2 regions of the Leptodesmis sp. genome follow, and region 2 is predicted to be linked to the other one. Evidence: riboswitches for the same ligand, from Rfam matches in the RefSeq annotation. Region 2 holds a riboswitch; the other holds the start of a gene.

Evidence for each region. Region 2 has a riboswitch for cobalamin ahead of ACUVQO_RS12015 (energy-coupling factor ABC transporter permease). Riboswitches for the same ligand answer to the same signal wherever they lie in the genome.
Region 1: linked by a shared signal. The riboswitch ahead of cobG (precorrin-3B synthase) and the one ahead of ACUVQO_RS12015 (energy-coupling factor ABC transporter permease) in region 2 are both predicted to bind cobalamin.

Annotation. Positions count from the first base shown of each region.
Region 1 covers NZ_JBRAGO010000011.1:47,457-53,223, reverse strand. The annotation lists gene ACUVQO_RS04165 (precorrin-2 C(20)-methyltransferase) at 20-721, opposite strand; gene ACUVQO_RS04160 (precorrin-8X methylmutase) at 718-1,347, opposite strand; gene cobG (precorrin-3B synthase) at 1,385-2,974, opposite strand; cobalamin riboswitch at 3,020-3,182, opposite strand; tRNA gene ACUVQO_RS04150 (tRNA-Lys) at 3,320-3,391, opposite strand; gene cbiE (precorrin-6y C5,15-methyltransferase (decarboxylating) subunit CbiE) at 3,486-4,694, shown strand; gene ACUVQO_RS04140 (cobalt-precorrin-6A reductase) at 4,786-5,550, opposite strand; gene cbiD (cobalt-precorrin-5B (C(1))-methyltransferase CbiD) at 5,766-5,767, shown strand, end outside.
Region 2 covers NZ_JBRAGO010000047.1:27,633-33,399, reverse strand. The annotation lists gene ACUVQO_RS12040 (TlyA family RNA methyltransferase) at 1-130, shown strand, start outside; gene ACUVQO_RS12035 (tetratricopeptide repeat protein) at 206-661, opposite strand; gene ACUVQO_RS12030 (tetratricopeptide repeat protein) at 661-1,017, opposite strand; gene ACUVQO_RS12025 (tetratricopeptide repeat protein) at 1,111-1,935, opposite strand; gene ACUVQO_RS12020 (tetratricopeptide repeat protein) at 2,063-2,905, opposite strand; cobalamin riboswitch at 3,115-3,265, shown strand; gene ACUVQO_RS12015 (energy-coupling factor ABC transporter permease) at 3,290-4,048, shown strand; gene ACUVQO_RS12010 (energy-coupling factor ABC transporter substrate-binding protein) at 4,053-4,391, shown strand; gene cbiQ (cobalt ECF transporter T component CbiQ) at 4,388-5,179, shown strand; gene ACUVQO_RS12000 (energy-coupling factor ABC transporter ATP-binding protein) at 5,196-5,767, shown strand, end outside.

The DNA of each region.
Region 1 (5,767 bases), on a different contig from region 2:
CTATTCATTATCAACGGTTTCATTGGGGTTGGGTTTGGCTAGGAATCAGAATCAGCGACCAGTAGGGAACCTCGGCTGGATCAATCTCGGTAATGGCGACAATTCGCTGGTTGGGTTGAGTGGCTCGTTCGATATAGAGGGCGCGATCGAGTAAACCGAGTTGATCCAGAATGGTGCGGACTTTGGCAAAATGTCTACCCAATTTGATAATGACGGCTGCATCTACCACAGCAAGGCGATCGCGCAATGTTTCTGCATCCAATGTTGCAGGCATAATGCTCAATACATCATTGCGAAAGGTAATGGGCACCCCTAACATGGCGGCACTGGCTGTGGTGGACGAAATTCCTGGCACGACTTCGGTGGGAAATCGCGATGCTAACCGCTGAAACAAATACATGAACGTACCATACAACATAGGTTCTCCCTCGCACAGCACGGCCACGTCTCGCCCGACGCTCAGATGTTCAGCGATTTTCTCGGCGGCAATATCGTAGTACGGTTGAGACGATCGCTCCACGCTAAAGGGCAGCGGCATCGGAATTTCAATCTGGTCGGGACGAATGAAATCAGCCACGATTGCCCGTGCCAAAACTTTGCCGTTCTCTAAGGTCGGGTAGGCAATCACAGGAACGGAGGTCAAAATCCGGTGAGCTTTCAGTGTCAGCAGTTCGGGGTCACCTGGACCAATGCCTAAGCCGTAGAGTTTACCAGTGTTCATAGTTCATTCTCCTGGGCTAGAGCATTGACGGCAGCAGCGGCGATCGCACTCCCACCCCGCCGACCGTTGAGCGTGATAAAGGGAACACCACGACTATTGGCCGCCAGTTCTGCTTTCGATTCGGCAGCTCCGACAAAGCCAACCGGAAAGCCCAAGATCAATGCAGGTTTGGGTGCTCCCTCATCCAGTAGTTCGAGCAGACGGTACAGGGCTGTTGGGGCATTGCCGATCGCCACAACAGCCCCAGCCAGGTAAGGTTTCCAGAGATCCACTGCCGCTGCCGATCGCGTGTTGTTGATGCGCTGGGCAATCGCTAAAACTTCAGGCTGATTCAGGGTGCAAATAATCTCATTATTCGCAGGAAGTCGCTTGCGCGTAATGCCATTTGCCACCATTTGCGAATCGCACAATATGGGCACCCCTGCAATTAGAGCCTCTCGTCCTGCTTGTACTACATCGGGTGAAGCCACGAGATCCTGCACAATATCCGTCATGCCACAGGCATGGATCAGCCGCACTGCCACCTGCGCCAAATCCTCAGATAAGTTTTCTAAACTAGCCTCTGCGCGAATGATGGCAAAGGATTTGCTATAGATATCCTCACCGTTGCGAATATAGTCCATCATGCGAGTTTTAATATCATCAAATTCTAATCATCAAGTTCTAAAGGTTCGGGGAAGTTATCAATTGTTTAATCGTTGGAATTGAAAATCGAGTTGCGAATTCTCCAAAGGATTCGTCTGACGTTCGTCGGTGTTGTTGATATAGCGTCAGCAGTTTTTCTATTTGTGATGGCAATTCAGTAGCAGTCACTTCGCCCAGATAATGTTGAATGGCTTCTTGCTTCGAATTGCCACAGGAGTATAGATTCGTACTTACATAAATCTGATAGCCTTCTACAGTTTCACCGGACTGTTCAATCGTTGTGCCCAACAGGGTAATTTCAGCCGGACTGGGTTGGGCACAGGATTTGGGACATCCTGTTAGATGAATGTTGACGGGACATTCTAACGCCAGGTGTTGATTAAAGGACTTGGAAAGGGCGATTGCATGCGTTTGAGTCTGCGTTTTTGAGGCAGCACAGCCCGGTTTACCGCCACACGCCACGATCTGCGCTTCGCAGCAGCGCTTCGCTATCGCCGCAGCAACCCGATTGTCGGACACTGAGAATCCTAATGCCGCAAGGTTTTGCAATACTTCAGTCACGTATTGATCGGGAATATCCGGCAGCAAAATGGTTTGCCAGGGGGTCAGGCGCAGCTCACTGCTACCAAAGGTTTTGGACAGTTGCACCAACTCTCGCAGTTGTATTGCGGTCAGTTGCCCTAAACTCAGATGAATGCCGATATAAAACAAGCCAGGTTGTCGTTGGGGATGAACCCCCAGATGGGCATATCGCTGCGTCGGCAAGGGAGGGGGGCAGGCTGTCGCTGGGCGGAGTGGACGGGATAGACACTGATTCACCTGCCGGAGATAGCGCTCTATGCCCCAATCTTGCAGCAGATGTTTCATTCGGGGCTTTTTCTGTAGACGCGGCGACTGATTCACATAATCCAGATAGCCCTTTACCAAGGCTGCTACGACAGAGACACACTGATCGGGTTGAATCAACACCTGCGTGTCCCACAACTGTTTATCACCACCCAATGCCAACTGAAAGTAGACGGTTTGGAAGTCGGAAGTCGGAAGTCGGAAGCTGGGAGTCTGACATTCCCCCCTCTCCATTCCCCATTCTCCGCTTCCCAGAACTGCCGAAAGCTGAATCTCGTTGTAACGATGCTCCCACGGAATTTCTGACCGAGTACCAATTCCAACTGTGCCTCCTCCATCAATCCCAATACTAAATTTGGCAGGCAAATCAGCCAGTTCTGAATGGCATTGAATGTAATCATCCAGTGCTTGCACCCATGGACGAGTATCAATTAATTCTTGTGGATCAATGCCCGCTGTGGGGCTGGTCATCACGTTGCGGAGATGATCAATCCTGGGATTTTGAGCTGCAAGCCCCAGTGTCTGCAGGGTCTGAAAAACGTCGGCAGTCGGGGCGGTGTGAACGGCTCGAATTTGTAAGTTGGCTCGATTCGTTATCTGGATCGCTGCGCTGCCCCATTGTTCCACCAGAGTTGCGATCGCTTGTCCTTGCTGAGAATTTAATCTCCCACCAGGGATGCGAATCCGAACTAAGAATCCGTCCTGGGCTAGGGTGCCATAAAACAATCCTGGGCAAACATTCGGTTCAAGCAGCCAAATCAAAGTAGCCTCCTCCGTGCAACGCAGAGAGTTGATCAGATAACGCCCCTTCAAGACGTACTTGAGACTGGCATTCTGACTCGATCTATTTTAGACTTAATATTCTGAATTTCTGATTGAACGGTATGGTTTCAATCTAAAATCGCATTACAGTTGCGGCACAGTACCGAAATCGCACCGGACTTTCCCAGCCTCAAGCCCATGTAATATAGCACACTGAAGAAACAGAACTCTAATTCTCAAATTTTTCTTAATTCGCTGGAGCTTTTCGGCTTTTTGGCAAGGCGGATATGGAGCAAACCCCGTGCAACCCATCTACAGAAAAGCCTCGTTAATGTTTTGATTAAATGGATGACCTGGGATTCGAACCCAAAACCAGCGAATTAAGAGTCCAATGCACTGCCATTGCGCTAGTCACCCGTCAAAAATTTTAGCCGACTTTGTAGGCTCATAACTCAGCGATTAGCAAGTAAAAAGCCTAGTCCTCTATTGCGGAATATTAAGGAGTGATGTGATGCAAAAGTGGCTATCAATCGTAGGGATTGGCGAGGATGGGCTAGCCGGAGTCAGTCCAGTAGGACGATCGCTCCTGGCTCAAGCCACTCTGATCGTCGGTGGAGAACGCCATCTTGCCCTATTACCTTCAGAGGATAAACGCGAAAAGCTACTCTGGACTTCCCCAATCGCAGACTCGGTACAGCAGATCACTCAGCGTCGGGGTCAGTCGGTCTGTATACTGGCTAGTGGTGATCCGATGTGTTATGGCATTGGCGTAACCCTGAGCCGCCACATCCCCATCACGGAAATGATGATTGTTCCCGCTCCATCTGCCTTTAGCCTCGCCTGTGCCCGTCTGGGTTGGTCGCTCACCGAGGTGGAAACCCTCAGTCTCTGTGGGCGCGATCTGGCTCTCTTAAACGCTGTGCTTTACCCTGGTGCCAAGATTTTGCTCCTCAGTGCCGACAAAACGACCCCCAGCACGGTCGCTCAACTGCTAACCCAACAGGGCTATGGCGACAGTCAAATCACAGTTCTAGAACGCATGGGCGGCATTCACGAACGGATCACTGAAGGCATTGCCTCCGACTGGACGATCACCGACCTTGCCGATCTCAACACTATTGCCATTCACGCCCACTCCCCGCTCCCAACTCCCCATGCCCACCGCCTTCCCGGCATTCCCGACACTACCTACCGCCACGACGGACAATTAACCAAACGAGAAGTTCGCGCGATCACACTATCTACCCTTGCGCCATTACCCGGACAACTGTTATGGGATGTAGGAGCAGGCTGTGGTTCGATCGCTATTGAATGGCTACGCAGCGATCGCCGGTGTCGTGCGATCGCCATTGAACAACACCCCGATCGTCTGCAATACATTGCCGATAACGCAACAGCTTTAGGCGTTCCCCATCTGCAAATTGTGGTTGGGGCGGCCCCAAACGTCCTCAAAGATTTACCAGAACCGGATGCCATTTTCATTGGCGGTGGACTCACCACACCAGATTTGTTGGAGACCTGCTGGAAAGCGCTTCGTTCCGGTGGTCGCTTGGTTGCCAATGCGGTTACAGTCGAGAGCGAACACATACTCTTTCAGTGGCAAGGCAAGTTGGGCGGAACCCTGACCCGCATTGCCATTCAGCGGACGGAACCTGTTGGAAAATTCCTGGGCTGGAAAGCAATGGCACCTGTGACACAGTGGGCTGTGGTAAAAGGATAAACCACGAGGCTGAAAATATAGTCTATGAAGTGAAAGGTTCACCATCTAAGTTTGAGGTTAGTTGCAGCGGGTGATAGGGCATATTAGCTAACTATTTATCGAATCGCGACAACATATTTTTGAGCCACGACAAAGCACTCTCTATATCTGCAACGATGTCTCCTGGTGGAATGGGTGGACGCTGGATCATCACAACCGGAATTCCTAACTCCCGTGCGGCAATAATTTTGGCATAGGTGGCATTTCCACCACTGTTTTTACTAACGATCGCCCCAATCTCGTACTGTTGCAACAGCGATCGCTCATTGTCAAGTGAAAACGGTCCCCGTTCCAGCAGGAGCTTTCCGGGGGGTACAGCGGCATTGAGCAGAGGCGGATCAATCATTCGCATCAGGAACCAAAGATCTTGCAGATGGGCAAAGGCAGCGAGTTCTTGCCGCCCGATCGTTAGAAAGATTCGTTGAGCAAGTTTCGGTAACTTTGCAGCAGCAGCTTCATGACTGTCCACTTCAATCCAATCATCTCCCTCTGTTCGCTCCCAGGCTGGGCGAATCAACATTAAGTGGGGAATGCCCACCGCAGCGGCAGCGGCAGCAGCATGGCATGAAATTTGAGCTGCAAAGGGGTGAGTGGCATCAATCAACCCATCAATCTGCTGTTCTTGCAAGTAATGTGTGAGTCCTGCCACTCCCCCAAATCCACCAATGCGGGTGTTTTCAGAGGTTACTAGCGGATACTGAGTTCGACCTGCCAGCGATGTGATGACTTCTACTCCAGCGATTGTGGCAGCTTGAGCCGCTAATGCTGTTGCATCCCCGGTTCCACCCAAGATTAGCACTCGCTTGCGATTGCCCATGCCCCACCCCACTGTCTTTTCTGTCTAACCTTATCGCCTGAAGTACCAGACCGCAATTTCCATCTCATGCCTTCGAGAACCGGGCTATTGCGCAATTTGCCCATGGCAACGCTGCGAGACTGCTCTGGGAGTTCCCAGTTGGCACCTGTTGCTGTAAAAAGGGAGTAAGAATGGTTTCCATCTCCACTCTCGATAGTCTTCAGTTTCCAACCTCAAT
Region 2 (5,767 bases):
AGCAGGCAATATTGAATATTTGTTGTGGCTGAAGAGTTTACCGTCCGATGATTCTGCTACCGCTCCAACTCCCACCTTGAATGACTTAAAACAACTGGTTCAAGCTGCCCAAAAATCTTTAGTCGGCTAGAAACTAGGTTTCTGTTGCAGATTAAAAGTTCATTCAAGAACTCCTACAAGAAACCCGGTTTCTAGACACCCCACTTTAAGCCTGAAGCAATGCCTGGAAGTGGGGATCCTGGCGAATTTTGTTGAAGTTAGGATCCGTTTTGGCCATTAATTGGCAGAGATAAGGACTGTAACTAATCGCCTGCTTCAAGTGGCTGAGTGCCAGATCGGTATTTTCCTGTAAAGCGTAGCAACAGGCTTTCCCGTACCAGGCGTTGGCATTATTGGGCTTAATTTGCAGAGACTGGTCAAAGCTGGCTTGAGAGCCTATAAATTGACCTAGTTTTGCCAATACCATGCCGCGATAGTTCCAGCCATAGTGGCAACTGGGTTTAATCTGTAAGGCTTGATTGAGGCTAGCGAGCGCATCGGAGTAACGATTCAAACAACTGAGAGCGACAGCCCGGTTATACCAGGCTTTGTAGCTATCCGGCTTGAGTTCCAAGACGCGATCAAAACTGGCGATCGCGTCTTTATACGCATATACGCTCATTAGTGCCTTGCCGTAGTTCTGCCATCCCAGTAATCATCCGGTTCTAGTTTTAGGGCATGATTGAAGCTGGCTAACGCCTCCTCGTAGCGGGTTAGCTTGGCCAGCGCAATCCCTTTTTCCTGCCAGGCCGGAGCAAACTTGGGTTTCAGCGAGAGTGCTCGTTCAAAACTACTGACTGCCGCCTCGTACTGACCGGATTTCTCCAAAACATAACCCCGACAACTCCGGGCTTTATAGTCCTGGGGGGCAGTAGCCAGGATTGAGTCATACTTTGTGACTGCGCGATCGAAGCGGGCATGCTTTTGGAGAACTAACTCCTGGCTGTAGAGAGTTTGGGAGTCTTTACTCTGATTCATAGGAATTTCGAGGAAAACAGCACAGCGAGTGAAACTGTCAGGTGCACCATTGTCATGACATCCCTACACGTCGTGGTACCAGGCTGAAAAGTTTCAAATTCGCTCATTGATCAGGGCTGCGAACCGCTCATCCTGACGCAGTCCGTCAAAATCAGAATTGGTCTTCGCAATTTCCCGGTACTCGTGAGGACTGAGTTCCACGGCACGCTGCAAGCTTTCAAAGGCCAAGTCATAATTACCCTGCAGGGCATAACAACAGGCTTTGTTGTAAAGCGTGTTGGGATTATCGGGTTTCAGTTCTAAGGCTTTATCATAGCTGGCGATCGCGGATTCTAGCTGCCCTAGATGATATAGGGCATTCCCCCGATTCGTCCAGGCTTCCTCAAAATCGGGTTTATATTCCAGCGCTTTGTCATAACTGGCAATCACCCGATGCAGCTTATTCAGCTGCTTCAGTGCTAAAGCACGATTGTACCAGGCCCAGTAATAATCTGGCTTAAACTCGATCGCTCGATCGTAGCTGGAAATAGCCTCCTCGTAGCGTTCCAGGTTTCTCAAGGCGATCCCCCGGTTGTACCAGGCCCAGCAATAATTGGGTCTGAACTTAATGGCTTGATCGTAGCTCTCGATCGCCTCTTCATAGCGGTGCAAATCGTCCAGCGCACTGCCCCGATTATTCCAGGCTTCAGAAAATCCTGGTTCATATTCCAGTGCCCGATCGTAGCTGGCGATCGCTGCTTCATACTGTCCCATGCGGTAGAAGGCGTTTCCCCGGTTGTACCAGGCATCTGGGTAATCGGGCTGAAGGGCTAAAACTGCGTCATAGGCGGAGATGGCAGCATTATAATCCTGCTGCTTGTTGAGATACAGCCCTTTTTGAAACAAGAAAACGACTTCTATCTCTTGAAAATCTGTCATGGTCTCTAGCTTCTGGGTGACGGATGTGCAGGGATTTGGTCTATCAGTATGGATTTAAAGTGCCCTCAGCAAAACAAGGATGAACAGGAGAAATAGGACTCTCTTAAAAAAATAGGGGGTGTGCACTTCAGGACGGTTGGTTGGGGTTTGGAGGCTGCCGATGATGAATCAAGGAACGAAACTTGGGGTTAAAAACAAGGGTACTAAAATCAGCATCAATTTTAGCGAGAGCACGATACAGAGTAGGATTTAACTTGAGTGCGCGGTGCAAATAATGCAAGGCCATTTCACTGTGCCCTTGGATGGCATAACAACGAGCTTTGTTATACCAGGCATCGGGATTATTGGGATGTACTTGTAAAGATTGGTCAAAGCACGCGATCGCTTGATTTAACCGCCCCAGCTTTCTCAAGACCATACCCTGGTAATTCCAGGCGTAGTGACAACTGGGTTTAATCTGCAACGCTTTATCGAGACTTGCCAATGCCGCATACAGGTAGCCCAGATGAGTCAGAGCTTTACTGCGGTGATACCAGGCTTTATAGTTGTTTGGTGTTATTTCTAATGCCCGATTAAAGCTGGTTAGTGCTTCCTCATAGCGCTGCAGATGGATTAAAGCATTGCCCCGGTTATACCAGACTTTGGCATCTCTGGACTGTAGTTTTACTGCCTTATCTAACTGAGAAACGGCTTCCTCGTATCGTCCCAGTTTCGCCAGCACGATCCCCTTGCCATGCCATGCTGGATAATGCTCCGGATTCACTTTCAAGGCTTGATCAAAATTAGCGATCGCTTCCTGAAATTGCTCCAAGCGCTCCAGGGCATATCCACGGTAAGTCCAGATTTCATACAGATCAGGTTGAACTGACAGTAGATCATCGTAACGGTTAATAGCTCCTTGATAAGCGTCCACCGTCTGCAGCAAATTGCTACCAGGATGCCAAATTGCAGGATCAGAGGGTTGAGCCATAAAACCGGGTGCCTAAGGAGGGGTGCCACTTTAGAGTTGCCCGTTGGTGGGGGGAACTAACTAAAGATTCGGTTAAGGGAAACGAGTGGAGGAGTGGGTGGGTCGGTGAGTGGATAGGTGGGAGAGCGGCGATCGGGCGCTGGGCAGGGTTAATTCCAGCAACCTTGCAAAGGGTTAAGCAACATCGTCTGGAATTGTGCAATATGGTAAGCTGAGGGTCACGATTTGGTTCTAACGGGGAGCAGCCGTTAGAGGAAACAGGGAAAGAGTAGTGTAAATCTACCGCTGTCCCGCAACTGTAATTGAGGATGACGAACTATCTTCATTAGCCAGGATGCCTGCCATTTCGTATCACCATTCTTCAATCAATCTGCGAGGTACAGTTTGAACATACAACATCGTCAATGGGCCAGCCTGGGATTAATGGCTGGCCTAAGTTGTTATTTGGTTTTAGCGTCTGCCAACCCTGCGGCGGCGATGCACATTGCGGAAGGCTTTTTGCCCGTTCAGTGGGCGGTTTTGTGGTGGATCGTTTCATTACCCTTCCTGGTTGTTGGGGTGCAATCGCTGGCTCGCATTACCAGCACTTATCCAGAACTGAAATTGCTGCTGGCCCTGGTGAGTGCTTTCACCTTTGTTCTTTCGGCTTTAAAGATCCCGTCTGTCACTGGCAGTTGTTCTCACCCAACTGGGACGGGGCTGGGGGCAATTTTGTTTGGCCCCTCGGTGATGACAGTGCTAGGAGGCTTAGTGCTGTTATTTCAGGCCGTTCTGTTGGCCCACGGTGGCCTGACAACCCTGGGTGCCAATATGTTTTCAATGGCTATTGTTGGCCCCTTTGCGGCGTATTTTGTTTATCGCCTCTTATTGAGAACCGGACGAACCAGGGTAGCTATTTTTTGTGCCTCTGCTCTGGCAAACCTACTCACCTATGTCACAACTTCTGTTCAGCTAGCCCTGGCTTTTCCAGCAGTCAGTGGCGGCTTTACGGCATCATTTCTCAAATTTGCAGGCATTTTTGCCGTCACTCAGATTCCGCTGGCGATCACTGAAGGGCTGCTCACGGTGCTGGTGTGGAATTGGCTGCAATCTTACGCCAAGCAAGACCTTGAAACCCTCAAGCTGCTCAGACAGGAATCCTAAAGTTATGTCAAAATCTGCTTCTCCAGACTCTTTCCCGAAGTTTCAGAACTGGCTGTTAGCGATCGCCGTGATGCTGCTCGCTGTCTTGCCGTTGATCTTTGTACGAGGAGAATACCGTGGTTCGGATGACCAGGGTGAGAAAGCCATTAGTGAGCTTCATCCGGACTATGAACCCTGGTTTCAGCCCTTTTTTGAACCTGCCAGCAGTGAAATTGAAAGTTTGCTGTTTGCTAGTCAGGCAGCATTAGGAGCCGGGGTAATTGGTTATGTGATTGGGCTTTATAAAGGGCGCACTCACCAACAAGCTCAATCTAAGCAGTCGGATTCGCGACTTTCCGAATGAGCTATCCAATCGACAGTCTGGCTTATACGAATCGTTTGCGCTGGTTGCCACCCGGCCAAAAGGTTGCTTTTGCCCTGCTGTTGCTGCTGCTCTCCCTCATTTGCCAGCCGCTGGTTCAGGGGCTGATTAGCCTCTGGGTTCTGCTCTGGGTTGTGGGTTACGCAAATATTCCAGGAAAAATTTATGGTCAGTTATTAGCGCTGCCTCTGGGCTTCTGCTTGACCAGTCTGCCAGCTTTCATCCTGAGCGGCGTTAGCGAGGCAGCCAGTCAGTCCGTGCAGTGGGATGTCTGGCGAGGATGGCATATTGGCAGTATTTATCTCTACGTCAGTCAGACTGGACTGCATCAAGTAGGGTTGCTCCTGCCTCGTACCCTCGCTACCACCAGCAGTATGTTTTTCATGCTCCTGACCACGCCCTTTATTGAAGTGGTGCAGTTGCTGCGGCGATTACGCTGCCCGACCATCCTGGTTGAGTTGCTCTTGCTCATGTATCGATTGATTTTTACCCTCTTGGCGATCGTGGATGAACTCTGGACAGCACAACATTCTCGCTGCGGCTATCGCACCTGGCGACGGGGAATGTACAGTCTGGCTATTCTTGTCGGGCAGTTACTGGAGCGAGCGCTTTTAAGTTATCACCATATGTCCCTAAGTTTGGCGGCACGTGGATTTAGTGGGGAACTGGGTGTCTGGCGTTCTCCTCCCTACAAACCATCGCTGCGCTACAGTCTGGAAGCTGCGATCGGCTGCGTTATTCTGGTTATGCTAAATCTCATGCTCCATTAGCCCCAAGGGCTGGTTTATGTCCGAATGGATTCTGGAATTTATTGATGTGTCCTATAGTTACCCCTATAGTCGTCAAGCTGCGATTCAGGGGTTAACCCTGAGAGTGCCAACTGGCAAAAAATGTGGGCTGATTGGTCAAAATGGGTGCGGCAAGACGACGTTCTTTTTGCTGGCCAATGGTCTTTACCAGACGCAGCACGGGGTTATTCGCTGGCGGGGACAACCTATTCACTACGATCGCACCTTTTTAACCCAGTTGCGCCAGCAGATTGGGTTAGTGTTTCAAAATCCGGAGCATCAGTTGGTGTTTTCTACGGTCGAAGAAGATATTTCCTATGGGTTATGCAACCTCGGTCTACCCATACCCGAAGTTGCTCGACGAGTCCAGCAGGCGATCGCCCAATTTGATCTGAGCGAACTGGCTCATCAACCCATTCACCATCTCAGCTTGGGGCAAAAGAAGCGGGTATCGCTGGCCGATGTCATGGTGCTGCAGCCGCAGCTCCTTTTACTGGATGAACCGACAGTCTATCTGGATGCCCGTCACACACAAGACCTGATTGGACAACTGCAACAGATTCATTTGGC